One region of the Clostridium sp. LXY-7 genome, then DNA from elsewhere that is predicted to be linked to it. Evidence: a T-box and tRNA genes for the amino acid it is inferred to sense, from the RefSeq annotation. Region 1 holds a T-box; the other holds one or more tRNA genes.
The links. A T-box is a leader RNA that pairs with one kind of tRNA and senses whether it is charged. The one in region 1 lies ahead of tyrS (tyrosine--tRNA ligase), so its partner is inferred to be a tRNA-Tyr.
Positions count from the first base shown of each region.

Region 2: it encodes a tRNA-Tyr, which carries the amino acid that the T-box ahead of tyrS (tyrosine--tRNA ligase) is inferred to sense. The anticodon was not compared.

Region 1 is NZ_JBLLJL010000005.1:122,430-129,506, reverse strand. Features, by position in the region: gene trpS (tryptophan--tRNA ligase) at 1-710, shown strand, start outside; gene ACI48Q_RS17005 (peptide chain release factor 3) at 1,047-2,642, shown strand; gene ACI48Q_RS17000 (hypothetical protein) at 2,672-2,842, opposite strand; gene ACI48Q_RS16995 (zinc-ribbon domain-containing protein) at 3,160-3,324, opposite strand; gene ACI48Q_RS16990 (hypothetical protein) at 3,629-4,039, shown strand; T-box leader at 4,109-4,321, shown strand; gene tyrS (tyrosine--tRNA ligase) at 4,465-5,685, shown strand; gene ACI48Q_RS16980 (hypothetical protein) at 5,793-7,077, shown strand, end outside.
Region 2 is NZ_JBLLJL010000004.1:163,848-172,431, reverse strand. Features, by position in the region: gene recD2 (SF1B family DNA helicase RecD2) at 1-1,358, opposite strand, end outside; gene metK (methionine adenosyltransferase) at 1,572-2,747, opposite strand; SAM riboswitch class I at 2,932-3,032, opposite strand; tRNA gene ACI48Q_RS14020 (tRNA-Tyr) at 3,133-3,217, opposite strand; tRNA gene ACI48Q_RS14015 (tRNA-Thr) at 3,224-3,298, opposite strand; tRNA gene ACI48Q_RS14010 (tRNA-Val) at 3,324-3,399, opposite strand; tRNA gene ACI48Q_RS14005 (tRNA-Tyr) at 3,406-3,490, opposite strand; tRNA gene ACI48Q_RS14000 (tRNA-Thr) at 3,497-3,571, opposite strand; tRNA gene ACI48Q_RS13995 (tRNA-Val) at 3,597-3,672, opposite strand; tRNA gene ACI48Q_RS13990 (tRNA-Tyr) at 3,679-3,763, opposite strand; tRNA gene ACI48Q_RS13985 (tRNA-Thr) at 3,770-3,844, opposite strand; gene ACI48Q_RS13980 (hypothetical protein) at 3,989-4,567, opposite strand; gene yyaC (spore protease YyaC) at 4,717-5,247, shown strand; gene mreB (rod shape-determining protein MreB) at 5,425-6,459, opposite strand; gene spoIIID (sporulation transcriptional regulator SpoIIID) at 6,552-6,806, opposite strand; gene ACI48Q_RS13960 (peptidoglycan DD-metalloendopeptidase family protein) at 6,937-7,629, opposite strand; gene spoIID (stage II sporulation protein D) at 7,812-8,584, opposite strand, start outside.

The sequences.
Region 1 (7,077 bases):
CTACCTATATGGGGGAGTTAAGCAGAATGACTCAATATAAGGATAAGTCTAAGAGTAGTGGAGAAAGTATACCAGCGGGACTATTTAATTATCCAGTATTGATGGCAGCAGATATCCTATTATATGGAGCAGATTTAGTTCCAGTAGGTAAGGATCAAATGCAACATCTAGAATTATCTAGAGATATTGGAGAAAGATTCAATAAGTTATACAGTCCTACATTTACCATACCAGAGGGATATGTTCCTAAAGCAGCAGCAAAGATAATGGACCTTCAAAATCCATCAAAAAAGATGTCAAAATCAGACTCTGATAGTGAAAATGCTAATGGATATATTTTAATAATGGATCCACCAGAAGTTATAAGAAAAAAAATATCTAGAACTGTTACAGATAGCATAGGTATCGTTAAATACAATGATGAACAGCTAGGAATTAAAAATTTAATCAATATTTTAAGTGCTATTAGGGGAATTTCGCCACAGGATATAGAAAAGAACTATGAAGGTATAGGATATGCTAAATTTAAAGAAGATGTGGCAGAAGCAATAGTAGAAGAGTTGGCGCCTATTCAAGAAAAAGTTAAGGCCTTATTAGAAGATAAAAACTATTTAGAAGGAATATATAAAAAAGGTGCTGACAAAGCTAATTATGTAGCAAATAAAACATTAAGAAAAATGCAGAGAAAAATTGGGCTTATTCAATTATAATATAATGCTTAAAATAAAAAACCTATGAGAAAGGAAATTTTCTCATAGGTTTTTTAAAGATAAAGGTAGCATAGTCTATTATTGTATATTCAAATGAAGATAATTTCTCTTCAAGCTAAAATATCTATTTTAGATATCATCTTTATAGTTTCCATAGTAATTTCTAGACAATAATACATTATAACAATATATACGAATTTTTTCAACAATAAACAGGATAAAAATCAATTTTTCTATTTGTTTTAGTATTATCTATATGTTATTATATAAATTGTGCTTAACATAGAAATACTATAATTACAATAGTAATTTATATAATAACAAGGAGTGAATATGGTGGTTGATTACATAAAAGAGATTGAAAAGAGAAGAACCTTTGCAATAATTTCTCACCCAGATGCAGGTAAAACCACACTTACAGAGAAATTGCTTTTATACGGAGGAGCTATTAGGTTAGCAGGTTCGGTTAAGGCAAGAAAAGCGTCAAAGCATGCCGTTTCAGACTGGATGGAAATAGAAAAGAAGAGAGGGATATCTGTAACCTCTTCAGTAATGCAGTTTAATTATGAAGGATATTGCATAAATATATTGGATACCCCAGGACACCAAGACTTTAGTGAAGATACCTATAGGACATTAATGGCAGCAGATAGTGCTGTAATGGTTATTGATGGAGCAAAAGGGGTAGAGGATCAGACTAGAAAGCTATTTCATGTATGTAGCTTAAGGGAAATTCCTATATTTACCTTTGTAAATAAAATGGATAGAGAGACAAGAGATCCTTTTGAATTAATGGAGGAACTTGAGAATGAACTAGGTATCAAATCCTATCCAATGAATTGGCCAATAGGAATTGGAATGCATTTTAAGGGTGTATACGATAGAAAAGCTAGAGAGATTCATATATTCAAGGCTGGAGATCATGGTCAAACAGAGATATCAGATACTATTATTTCCATAGATGATGAGGCCACAGTTAGAGAAGCTATAACTGATAGTCTATATGAGAAATTATTAGAGGACATAGAGTTGTTAGATATTGCAGGAGATGATTTTGATTCAGAGAAGGTAAGAAAAGGAGAATTGACACCTGCATTTTTTGGAAGTGCTTTAACTAATTTTGGAGTAGAGCCATTTTTAGAACACTTTTTAAAACTTACAACTGCACCATTGGGAAGAAAATATGATGATGGAATTATAGATGTCTTTGAGGATAACTTTTCAGCTTTTGTATTTAAAATACAAGCGAATATGAACAAAGCTCATAGAGATAGGATTGCATTTATGAGAATTTGCTCAGGAAAGTTTGAGAAAGGAATGGAAGTTTTTCATTATCAAGGTGGAAATAAGCTTAGACTTGCTCAACCTCAACAGTTTTTAGCTCAAGATAGAGAAATAGTAGAAGAAGCCTATGCAGGAGATATAATAGGGGTATTTGACCCAGGTATATTTAGTATAGGGGATACAATATGCTCTCCAAGTAAAAAATTTAAATTTGAGGGAATACCGACCTTTGCACCAGAGCATTTTGCAAGAGTTAGAACTGTAGATACTATGAAAAGAAAACAATTCATAAAGGGTATTACTCAGATAGCTCAAGAGGGCGCAATTCAAGTGTTTAAAGAACTTCATATAGGTACTGAGCAAATTATTGTTGGTGTTGTTGGAGTACTTCAATTTGAGGTTTTAGAGTTTAGACTTAAAAATGAGTACAATGTCGACATTAAGATGGATATGTTATCATTTAGAAATATAAGATGGATTGAAAAATATGATGGTAAAGTTGAGGAGTTAAGCTTAACCAGTGATACCAAAATAGTAAAAGATTTAAAAGATAGAGATCTTCTGATCTTCCAAAGTGATTGGGGAATCAGTTGGGCACTGGAACACAACAAGAGTTTAGTGCTTTCAAATATAGGTAAAGATAATTAACAAAAAACAAGCTAAAATTTAGCTTGTTTTTAATAGTTATATTTACTTTTTCTTCTATTTTTTTCTTTTAAGTAATCTATAATTAATAGTATTACTGAAATAGATATAATTAGGTTTATTAGATTTCCGCCTATTAAATAAAATAAATATATAAGTGAAAGCAACATTATAAATCCTCTAAACCATGTGATGTAATTCATAATATACCTTCCTTTGTTTGAACCAGTATTTTTTACGTGTCTAAATATATATTTTTCAATAATGAAATTACATAATACAAATAGGTTTTACTTGAATAGAGACTTAGTAAATCAAGGTTTTGAAACGGTTGAGCAGTAATAATATGAAGTTCTAATTAATTTAATTTTATATTTAAGCCTATTTGTATAATGCATAAATTTAATTGAAACTTATATATATTAAAGCAATAAAGTTATTATGTTCAAATATAAAAATATTATTCTAATATGAGAAATAAAAAAAGAGTAGATTTAAAATCTACTCATGAATTTTAATGCTATTTTGTTGGGAAACTGTTTCTATTATTTTTTCTAGCTTTCCTACATTCTGGGCATCTTACTGGGTCATTTTCAAAGCCTTTTTCTTTATAGAAAGCTTGCTCTCCCTCAGTAAATACAAATTCTTTTCCACAGTCTTTGCAAGTAATGTTTTTATCAGCCATTACGATAACCTCCTTTAATCTAGGGACTAATTAAACTAAGAAACTATCATACAAAAAACTCCTTGATTAAAGGGGTCGATAAGTTGCCTGGTTAATTAATCTTAAAATAATCTTAATTACATTATACCATATTTACATTATAATACAATACATATTGGCTGAAATATATTGTATTATAATGTAAAATAAAAACTTTGAAGCCAACAAAAAAATCATGGAATTTGAGTTGTAAAAATATTCAGAATATTATATACTATTTATAATAATATATCATTATATTAAATATAGTTTGGGGGCGTTTAGAATGATTCATGTATTTTGTAAACAAAAAGGCTCTGGGAAAACAAAGGCACTGATTGACCTAGCAAATTCTAAGGTCAAGGATTCTAAAGGCAGTTTGGTGTATATAAATGATAATAATAGAGTATTATTAGAAATACACAAAAACATAAGATTTATTTGTGCACAAGACTTCAATATTTATAATTATAAAGAGTTCTATGGGTTTCTATGCGGTATAATATCTAAAGATTATGATGTAGATAATATTTTCATTGATGGAATATTAAATGATTTATGGAGAGAGAAAGAGGCATTGGAGTTAGTCTTATCTAAAGTAGAATATTTATCAGAAAAATTTAATATAGACTTTTATATTAACATAGGTTGTGAAGAAAATAATATACCCAATTGTATAAGAAAATATATTGCTTAAAGTAATTTTATATAAATTCCACTTGATAATTTTCCGTAATAATAGTAATATGTATTTAAATCGATATAATTAAAGGTAATGATGGAAAGAAGTAATTATGGAAATCTTAAAGAGAGCTAATGGTGGTGGAAATTAGTGGAGGAACATAGTGAAATACATTCCTGAACTTTAGGCTGAACTTTAAGTAGGCTGATACGGGTTCCTGACGTTATTAAGGAAAAGTGGATATCTATATTTTAGATGTCAATTTGGGTGGTACCACGGAAAATTTTCGTCCCTAGTTTTATAACTAGGGACTTTTTATTTTGCTTTTTATTAAAGTATTATCGAAGCACATAGTTAATTTAAAAATGTATATATATTACATTGGACATTAGAACAAATTAGTCATAAGATAAAGTGTTAAGAATGAGGAGGATTTAGATATGGCAAACGTATATGATATTTTAAAAGAACGTGGATTCTTAAAACAATTAACTCATGAAGAAGAAATGAGAGAAATTTTTGAAAAAGAAAAGGTGACTTTTTATATAGGATTTGACCCAACTGCAGATAGTTTACACATAGGTCACTTTATAGCTATGATGTTTATGGCACATATGCAAAAGGCAGGGCATAGACCAATAGCACTAGTTGGTGGAGGAACTGCTATGATTGGAGATCCATCGGGCAGGACTGATATGAGACAAATGCTTTCTAAAGAGCAGATAGATCACAATATTTCTTGTATAAAGAATCAATTATCAAGACTTATAGATTTTACCGATGATAAGGCTATATTAGAAAATAATGCAGATTGGCTTTTAGATTTAAATTATGTTAATTTCATTAGAGATATAGGAGTTCATTTCTCAGTAAATAGAATGTTAACTGCTGAATGCTTTAAGCAGAGATTAGAGAAAGGATTATCCTTTTTAGAATTTAACTATATGCTAATGCAAGGGTATGATTTTCTAGTATTAAACCAAAAGCATGGATGTACTATGCAATTAGGTGGGGATGACCAGTGGTCTAATATTTTAGCTGGTATGGAACTTATAAGAAGAAAAGAAGGCAAATCGGCTTATGGAATGACCTGTAGCTTATTAACTAATAGTGAAGGAAATAAGATGGGTAAGACAGCAAATGGAGCTGTTTGGTTGGATCCAGAGAAAACTTCACCTTATGATTTCTACCAATACTGGAGAAATATTGATGATGCTGATGTAGAAAAATGTTTATGTCTACTTACTTTTGTGCCAATGGAAGAGGTAAGAAGATTATCAGCACTAGAAGGTTCTGAAATAAATCAAGCCAAAACAGTTCTTGCATATGAAGTTACAAAGTTAATCCATGGAGAAATGGAAGCTGAAAATGCGAAGAAAGCTGCAGAAGCATTATTTGCAGGTGGAGCAGATATGGAAAATGTTCCAACAGTAGAAATATCAGAAGACATGAAAAATTCCTTAATTCTAGATATATTAGTGAGTACAGCTATAGTACCATCAAAGAGTGAAGCAAGAAGACTTATACAACAAGGTGGACTTACAATAAACGATGAAAAGATAATTGATGTGAATGCAAACTTTAATGAATGCTACTTAAAAGATGGTTTTGCTCTAATTAAAAGAGGAAAAAAGAAATTCTACAAATTGATAATAGCATAGAATTTAGGAGTATGCCTTAGGTATACTCCTATTTATTAATATTTATATAGATTACATATTCATAAAAATATTAAATATACGATTAATGTAAGTAAGGAGGTGTACTTATGACAGGATTATGGAAAATAAACATGGTACAAAATTATACTACAAAACAAGAGTTTAATAAACTATCTTTTAAGAAAGATGATACTTTTTCAGCCAGAGTATTGAGACTTGATGGAGATACTAAGGATGTTATAATAAAACTATTAGATGGAAGAGTATTCCCTGCCAAAGTGGAAGGCTTTTTAAATAATCCGCTAGATAACTATTTATTTAAATTTGTAGTAGATGGTTTTGACGGAGGAAATTTAATACTAAAAATTTTATCTGAACAAAATAAAGGCACTGGAGAAAAAAATAGTGAAATTCTTGGTGATTTAATAGACGATTTAATGAAAAATTTAGATTTTACTGTAGATAAAGAAGATATAAACATCCTTAAAGGAATGCTAAAGCATAGCATACCTCTTAATGAAGAAAATTTTGTAGAGATTAAAGCTCTAAATGAATTCATTGAAAAGGCAAATTCATCTGATGACGAAGTTAATAGTTTTATTAATAAATACCTAAACTCTAAGGGCGTAGATGAGAACACTCCTAAAGGAACGTTTATAAAAGAAACATTACAAAGCTTTTTTAAAGAAGTTGGAGGTTTAGATTTAAACAAATTGCTTTTAATGAAGGAAAATGGCATAGAATTTACTGAAGATAATATAAAAGCTTTTAAGAATATAGTGGACAAGGATTTTAACTTGTTTAATAATATAGATGACGTAAAAGAATTTATTAAAAATGAAATTCAAGGCAATAATAAGACTATGACCAATACAAATTATAACGATGCAATGACAAAAAACAATATATTGAACAAGGATAATAACAATATATTGAACAAGGATAATAATCTATTTTATAAGGATAATAATATAGAATCTAATAATTCAATGCAAAACCCTGTTAAAGAAGAAGCAATTAAACAGAAAAATGAAGCAAAGATATCTCAACTAGCTATTGAAGTAGAAGAGAAATTAGAAGGATTTATTAAAGAAGATAAAGCTATTAATAGGAATGATGCTATTGTTAAAGAAAATAAAATGACTCATAAGAGTGAAGTTGTAGTTAAGAATGAAAATAGTATTTTACCATCAAAAGAGGATAGTATGGTTAATAGTCAATTAAATAGAAATTCTATAACGGAAAAGCTACTTAAGGATGTTAATCAGTTGTTTAATTTTGATAATAAAATTAATGAGAGTATAGTTAAAGAAGAAATAAAGGATAAATTGAATCTATTAAAAACCAATATAAGTGAAATGTTAAAACTATCTAATAATGATAGTGAAAATA
Region 2 (8,584 bases), on a different contig from region 1:
GGAAGCTGATCTACATCTCCAACTATAATAATCCTTGTGGTGAAGCTTACTGCTTTAAGCAGTGCATTCATTAAAGTAATATCTATCATAGATGCCTCATCTATGATTAATACATCTGCTTCTACTGGACTACTTTCAAATTCTAAATCTTCCTCTTCACTCTCTGAGTAAGAGCCAATCTCTAAAAGTCTGTGTATAGTTTTTGCTTCCATACCTGTAGCTTCACTCATTCTTTTAGCGGCTCGTCCTGTTGGCGCAGCCATAGCAACCTTCATACCTAAACCTTCAAATATATGAACTATACAATTTATAATTGTAGTTTTACCAGTACCAGGTCCCCCTGTTATTATTTCTATACCATTATTTATAGCTCCCTCTACAGCTTCCCTTTGTTTTGAAGCTAATTTAATACTATTCTCATCTTCGAACTCTAGTATTTCCTTGCTTAACTTAACCTCTAGCTTTTCATAGGTAGTAGTAGCAAGTTCAGCTATCTTTTTAGTTACACTCATCTCCATATACAGATAATACATATTATATACAGCTGTTATATCGTCTACCTCTTCAATTTTTATTTTTCCCTCTATGGTTAAATCATATATATTCTCTTTAATCTTATCTATAGTTACTCCTAATACATTTATTGCCTTCTCTTCTAAAATATCCATAGGCATAAATGTACTTCCCATAGCACAATACTCATTAATTATATAGGATATTCCACTCTTTATTCTAAATGGAGAATCACTCTCTATTCCTATACTCCTAGCTATCATGTCCGCTGTTTTAAATCCTATTCCTGAAATATACTCTACTAATATATAGGGATTATCTTTGACAATATCTATAGATGTCCATCCAAATTTCTTATAAATTTTCATGGCTTTATTTACAGATATCCCATACTTTTGAAAAAATATAATTATTTCTCTTGTAGCTCTTTGACTAGCATAAGACTCTATTATTGTATCGATTTTCTTTTTTCCTATTCCCTTTATTTCATTTAGTCTTTTTATATCATTATCTAAAACCTCTAAGGTTTTAGTTCCAAAAAACTCCACTATTTTTTTTGCCGTTATTGGTCCAATACCAGTTATAATACCACTGGCCAAATATTTTTCTATGCCCGATAATGTAGTTGGAACTATTTCTTCTATATTATCTACTCTAAATTGTTTTCCGAATTTAGGATGATTAACCCACTCTCCTGTTACCTTATATTTATTTCCTTCAACAATATAAGCCATAGTACCAACCATGGTGATATTTTCTCTTCCGTGAATAGCTCTAATTATGGCATATCCATTTTCTTCATTTTTAAAAACTATATTATCCGCCACAACTTCCATAACTATCATACTTTATCTCTCCTAAATATTTTCTTCTATTAATTATAGCATCTGAAGCATATTTATAGCTGTACTTTTTTATATTTATATTATTTACTATTCTCAGTCCTATTAAATCAAAATTTTTTATAAATACGATTTTGTTTTATATAGTTCATTATCAACACTATATTAAGACAAAGTTATAAAAAAAGAGCGAACCATAAAGTTCACTCTGTTTTATTATAAATATTTTTTAATATCATCAACTTTATTTAATCTTTCCCACGGTAAATCTAAATCATTTCTACCAAAATGTCCATAAGCAGCTGTTTGTTTATATATTGGTCTTCTTAAATCTAATTGTCTTATTATAGCTGCTGGTCTTAAGTCAAATACCTTTTCTATTAATTCAACAATTTTATCATCATTAATTTTTCCTGTTCCAAAGGTATCAACTGCTATAGATACAGGTTTAGCTACTCCTATAGCATACGCTAATGCTATTTCTATTTTATCAGCAACTCCTGCAGCAACTAAATTCTTAGCTACCCATCTTGAAGCATAAGCCGCAGATCTGTCAACCTTAGTTGGATCTTTTCCTGAGAATGCTCCACCACCATGTCTACCATATCCACCGTAAGTATCTACTATAATTTTTCTTCCTGTTAATCCTGAATCTCCTTGTGGACCGCCAATAACAAATCTTCCTGTTGGATTTATATAATACTTAGTATTATCATCCAATAGTTCAGCTGGAACAATATTAGCTATTACATATTGCTTTAAATCCTTCTCAATTTGTTCACGCTCTATTTCTGGATCATGTTGAGTTGAAATAACTATTGCATCTACTCTTACTGGTTTGTTATCCTCGTATTCAACTGTTACCTGAGTTTTTCCATCAGGTCTTAAATAATTTAAAGTACCATCTTTTCTAACTTCTGACAATCTTCTTGCTAATCTATGAGCCATAGCAATTGGAAGTGGCATAAATTCTTCTGTCTCATTTGATGCAAAACCAAACATCATACCTTGATCTCCAGCACCAATAGCATCTTCTTTATTAATTTCACCCTTTTTGCTTTCTAAAGCCTCATCAACCCCCATTGCAATATCCCCTGATTGTTCACCTATAGAGGTTAACACTGAACAAGTATTGCAATCAAATCCATATTTAGCTCTAGTATAACCTATTTCTTTAATGGTCTCTCTAACAACTTTTTGTACATCTACATAACATTTAGTGCTGATTTCTCCCATAACTAAAACCATTCCTGTTGTTGTCGCTGTTTCACAAGCAACTCTAGCCATTGGGTCCTTTTCTAAAATAGCATCTAAAATAGCATCTGATATTTGGTCACACATTTTATCTGGATGTCCTTCTGTAACTGATTCTGAAGTAAATAATCTTCTCATTTCTTTATCTCCTCTCTGATTTTTTTATCTGGAGTTCTCACATATTAAATTCCAATAGGCAAATAAAAACTTATAATATAAGTTAAGACTCCAATAATAAAAATTTAATTTAATAATACATACAAACAAAATAAAACCTCTTCTTAAGATTAAGAAGAGGTTAGCTATCACAATACACTACTCTCTCTTATCTCGCAGTATGTCTGCTGGAATTGGCACCATGGTGATAATTCACCGGTTGCCGGGTTTCACAGGGCCGTATCCCTCCACCTCTCTTGATAAGAGTTATTAATTATTTTTACAACATCATAATATCATAATATGAAAAGCATGTCAATTTGATTATTCTCAAAATAAAAAATATCACAAAAGTGATATTTTTTTATGGTGGAGGAGGACGGATTCGAACCATCGAAACGAAACGTAACAGATTTACAGTCTGCCCCCTTTGGCCACTCGGGAACTCCTCCAAGTTTTGGAGCTGGCAATAGGAATCGAACCTACAACCTGCTGATTACAAGTCAGCTGCTCTACCGTTGAGCCATGCCAGCATATATTATTTAATTATTAGTTTAATGGTGGTCACAACAGGGATCGAACCTGTGACCCTCTGCTTGTAAGGCAGATGCTCTCCCAGCTGAGCTATGCGACCATATTGTGGTGGAGGAGGACGGATTCGAACCATCGAAACGAAACGTAACAGATTTACAGTCTGCCCCCTTTGGCCACTCGGGAACTCCTCCACATTTTGGAGCTGGCAATAGGAATCGAACCTACAACCTGCTGATTACAAGTCAGCTGCTCTACCGTTGAGCCATGCCAGCATATATTATTTAATTATTAGTTTAATGGTGGTCACAACAGGGATCGAACCTGTGACCCTCTGCTTGTAAGGCAGATGCTCTCCCAGCTGAGCTATGCGACCATAATATGGTGGAGGAGGACGGATTCGAACCATCGAAACGAAACGTAACAGATTTACAGTCTGCCCCCTTTGGCCACTCGGGAACTCCTCCACATTTTGGAGCTGGCAATAGGAATCGAACCTACAACCTGCTGATTACAAGTCAGCTGCTCTACCGTTGAGCCATGCCAGCAAATCCCGATTTATAAACTTGACAAGTTATAGTATACAATTTTAGTTTTACTTTTTCAAATTCAAATTTACCCATTTGGGATGATTATTTTACTCTCCTTCTATTTTTCTAATGAATACTTCTATTTACATTGCACTCTTGTTCTTATCTAAGGCTACTAAAATCTATATATCTAGAGAATACTTTCAAAACATATTCAACATCTTTAGGTTTAAGTTTTTCTTTTACAATTTCTATTATTTTTTCCACTCCTATTTTTTCATTCTTATACTCTATATACTCGCTTATTTTTTCAATATCTCTATTTGATAAGTCTTCTGAAATTATCATTAATTTCGCTTTTTCAATCATACTAAGATCTTTCTCTATATCTTCTACAGAGGTCTTTATTATTTTATAATCGGTTTCTGGTATATATGAATTGTAATTATCGTTCATATACTTATCATTATATTCAAATTGCTCTTCCATTCTTAACATCTGATTTTCTTTAAACTTCATATATTTTTTAAAATTTGTATCATCATTTACTTCACTAGCTGTATTTTCTTCTTCATAATTCTCTTCTTTATAATTCTTTTCTTTATAAATTTCTTGTTCTAATTCTTTAGCAATCATACTATTTTCATTATACACATGATAACTTTTGTTTAAGCTAATTAGAACTCCTGATATAAAAATAGTATATGCAATTATAACTCCACTATAAAAAACTCTTTTCATGATTTTGAGTCACCTCACACTTAAAATTTTGCACATCTTAATTATGTCTTAATGATTTGATTTTATACATATTATGTTTCAGAACAAAATATATATTTCGTTAATATTTATTAATCTTTAATCATATAAATTCATAGGGAGGTGTTTATGTGAGTAAAATTAAGATCCATTACAAAGACCCTTTGGGTTATTATAGTTTATCAACATTTTTAAAAAATCAATTAGATGAAAATACTATTGTTGTTTGTATTGGAACTGATAGATGTATAGGTGATTGCCTCGGGCCTCTTGTAGGTACACTACTTAAAGAAAAGTTTTTCCCATTACCAGTGTATGGCACTATCAATGATCCTATCCATGCATTAAATCTAGAGAACAAACTATCAACCATAAAACTAAAGCATCCTTCATCAAAAATAATTGGTATTGATGCTTGCTTAGGACCATTTTTAAATATAGGAGAAATTCAGATTAGAGACTACCCAATAAGTCCTGGTAAAGGTGTAGGTAAAAGCCTATGCCCTGTAGGAGATATTTCTATAATAGGTATAGTTGATTCTAGTGAAGATGAAGAACCCTTCACTAGTAGAAATATTAGATTAAATCTTATTATTGAAATCTCGAGAGTTATAACTAATAGTTTAATTCATGCGTATCACCTCTATACTTGTAAACTTTGATCTCTATTTTGAATAAGCACTGTTTTAGATTTATAATTTTATATTCTAAATTCTAAAATATATTTATAAAGTAATTTCTTAACTTTAAATGAAGATTTTCAATTCTAATAATAAAATAAATAACAAAAGGAATGTATTTACTTAAAACACATTCCTTTTGCTATTTATTGGACAATATTAATCTATCACTGACCACCCTTGAGTACTTTGAGTGGTATCTAACTTATCAATAAAGTCTAACATTTTACCAGTTCCAATAGCTACACAAGAAACAGATTCTTCTGCTACATAAACAGGTACCTTGGTAACTTCCTCAATTAGCTTGTCTAGCCCATCTAATAATGCTCCTCCACCAGTCATAATTATTCCTTTATCTGCTATATCGGCAGCTAACTCTGGTGGTGTTTTTTCTAGAACTGAGTGAGTGCATTCAGCAATAGAATATATAGTTTCTTTTAATGCCTCTCTCATTTCATTAGAGTTTACTGTTATATTTTTGGGAAGACCTGTTATTAAATCTCTTCCTCTTATTTCCGTACTAATTTCTTCTTCCTTTGGATATGCAGACCCTATGCTTATTTTTAGTTCTTCTGCAGTTCTTTCTCCAATCATTAACTTGTGTTTTTTTCTTATATAACGAATTATAGCTTCATCGAACTTGTCTCCTGCAACTTTAATAGATTCTCTAACAACCATACCACCTAAAGATATAACTGCTATATCCGTAGTTCCTCCACCAATATCTATTACCATATTTCCACTAGCTTTTGTAATATCTAATCCTGCTCCTATAGCTGCTGCCAAAGGTTCTTCCACTAAAAGCACCTTTTTAGCTCCAGCATTTCTAGCAGCATCTTCCACAGCTCTTCTCTCAACTTCGGTTGCTTCACAAGGAACGCATACTACAACCCTTGGTGTAGAAATTTTTCTCTTTCCACAAGCCTTTTTAATAAAATGCTCTAGCATCTTTTCTGTAACATCATAGTCCGAAATAACCCCGTCTCTTAATGGACGTATAGCTACTATATTTCCTGGAGTTCTTCCTATCATTTTTCTAGCTTCTTCACCTACTGCTAATACTTTATTTAAGTTTTTATCAATAGCTACCACTGAAGGCTCTTTAAGTATGACCCCTTTACCTTTCATGTACACTAACACTGTAGCAGTTCCTAAATCAATCCCCATATCTGTTCCCATTCCGAAAAAAAACATCTAAAACTCACTCCCGCTTCTTGATCTATTTTGAAGTATAAATATACTAATATCTACAATTTCTCCTAAATATTATTATATTACTATTTATTCTAACCTTCAATTACTTTATACTTCATTTTAGTAGCTTTTCCACCTCTAATGTGTCTTTCAGCTTTATTTAAATTTAAGATGCTTTTTGCTTCTTCTGCTATTTGGGGGTTAATTTTAGGTAATCTTTCTGTCATATCTTTATGTATAGTGCTTTTACTTACTCCAAAAACTGATGCTGTTTTCCTAATTGTAGCCTCTGATTCAATAATATATTTTGCAACTTCTAGTACTCTATCTTCAATATAGTCCTTCAAAGTGTTACCTCCTTAATGCTTCTATAAATAATAATATGCTAAATTGCGAACTTAAATTACTTATTATTAGTTTCTTATTAGCCATTTCCTCTTTAAAAGAAAATGACTAATAAGACTAAATCTATAAGAACTATTTCTTATAGGTTACATATTTTGCAGGGTCTACTTCATTCCCATCTTTTAAAACTTGGAAATGAAGATGAGTTCCGTATTCCTCATAAGCAAAATTTGTAGTATTTCCAACTTTACCTATTTCTTGTGAAGCCGTAACCTTATCACCCTTTTTTACTGAAATATTTTCTTCCAGATTTCCATATACAGTTATTAACCCATTTTGATGGTCAACTTCAATAAAAGCTCCCTCAGTATTTTTACCTATGTTTTTTACAATTCCTTCAGAAACTGATTTAACACTAGCTCCTTCTTTTGCCTTTATATCCATGCCTAAATGAGTTTTATAACTCTTAGTTGTCGCCCAATATACTGGGTCTTCTGAGTATGCTCTTCCTAAACTTCCATCTACTGGATTTACAAAAGATTTATCATTTGAATTTGATACTGCTTTTGTCTCATTATTAGCTTTCACATTAGGTACTTCTTTTAAATTTTCTTTTACCTGAAGTGCCCCTTCTGGATTTTTAGGTTGTTCTACTACATTCTTGTCTGTATCTTGTACTACTACTTTTGCACTGTCTATATCATTCTTAGCTCTTGTTGATGTTACAACCGCCACTGTAGCTACAGAACATAAGCAAACGAAAAGTATTACATAGAAACCTTCTTTTTTAATAAACTTTTTGAATTTATCAAATTTATTGTTCATAAAAACACCTCCATATGTATTTTGACCCTTTATTAGAAAATTAATACATGTACAAGAAAAAAATTTTAAATTTTTAATATTTTATTTAATATCTAATAAAAATCTCAGTAAATAAAAATTGCATAAGATTTAGCCATATATGCTAAACCCTATGCAATCTTTATTTAATATTTTAATTGTATTTAATTATTTATTTTATATATTTCTATTCCAGTATAATAGTGTTTCAATATATTAATATAAGACTCCCCTTCATTAGCCATAGCATTAGCACCCCATTGACTCATTCCAACACCATGCCCAAATCCAACACATTTTATTTCTATAGTCTTATTAGTTATATCTATAGTAAAGTTAGCTGAATTTAATCCCAATAATTCCCTTAATTTTTTCCCACTTATAACTACCCCACCTAATTTAAGTTCTTTTACACTACCACCTTCAGTATGACTAATTATTTTTATTTGTTTTGTTAACTTGTTTACATTTAATCCAGCCTGATTATATGTTCCATTAACCTTTGAAACAAAATCACTTTTTTCAATACTTACATTACTTTTATATCTTGGTGCCACTTCTTCACCTTTACTTTCTACACTTCTTAAATAAGGCAATTTGGCACTAAATACTTCCTCTACATTTTCCGTCTTCCCCCCACTAGTTGAAAAATAGTATGCACCCTTAGCCAACTCATTATTATAAGTGATAATCATATTAGCAGTAGAATTTACAGCTTCCTCAATTTTCATCCAATTATCATTTCCATTATTTCCCCATTGATTTATTTTTTTATTCTTACTTGTATATACATGACAATGAGTAGTATCACATAAATCCCCTCCATAAGCGTTAGCACACCCACTGCCTATTGGTTTCATATGCGCTATAGCATAAGTTCTAGCCGCTATTGCTTGGGCTTTTAAGGCCTCTAAATTAAATCCTACAGGCATCTCAC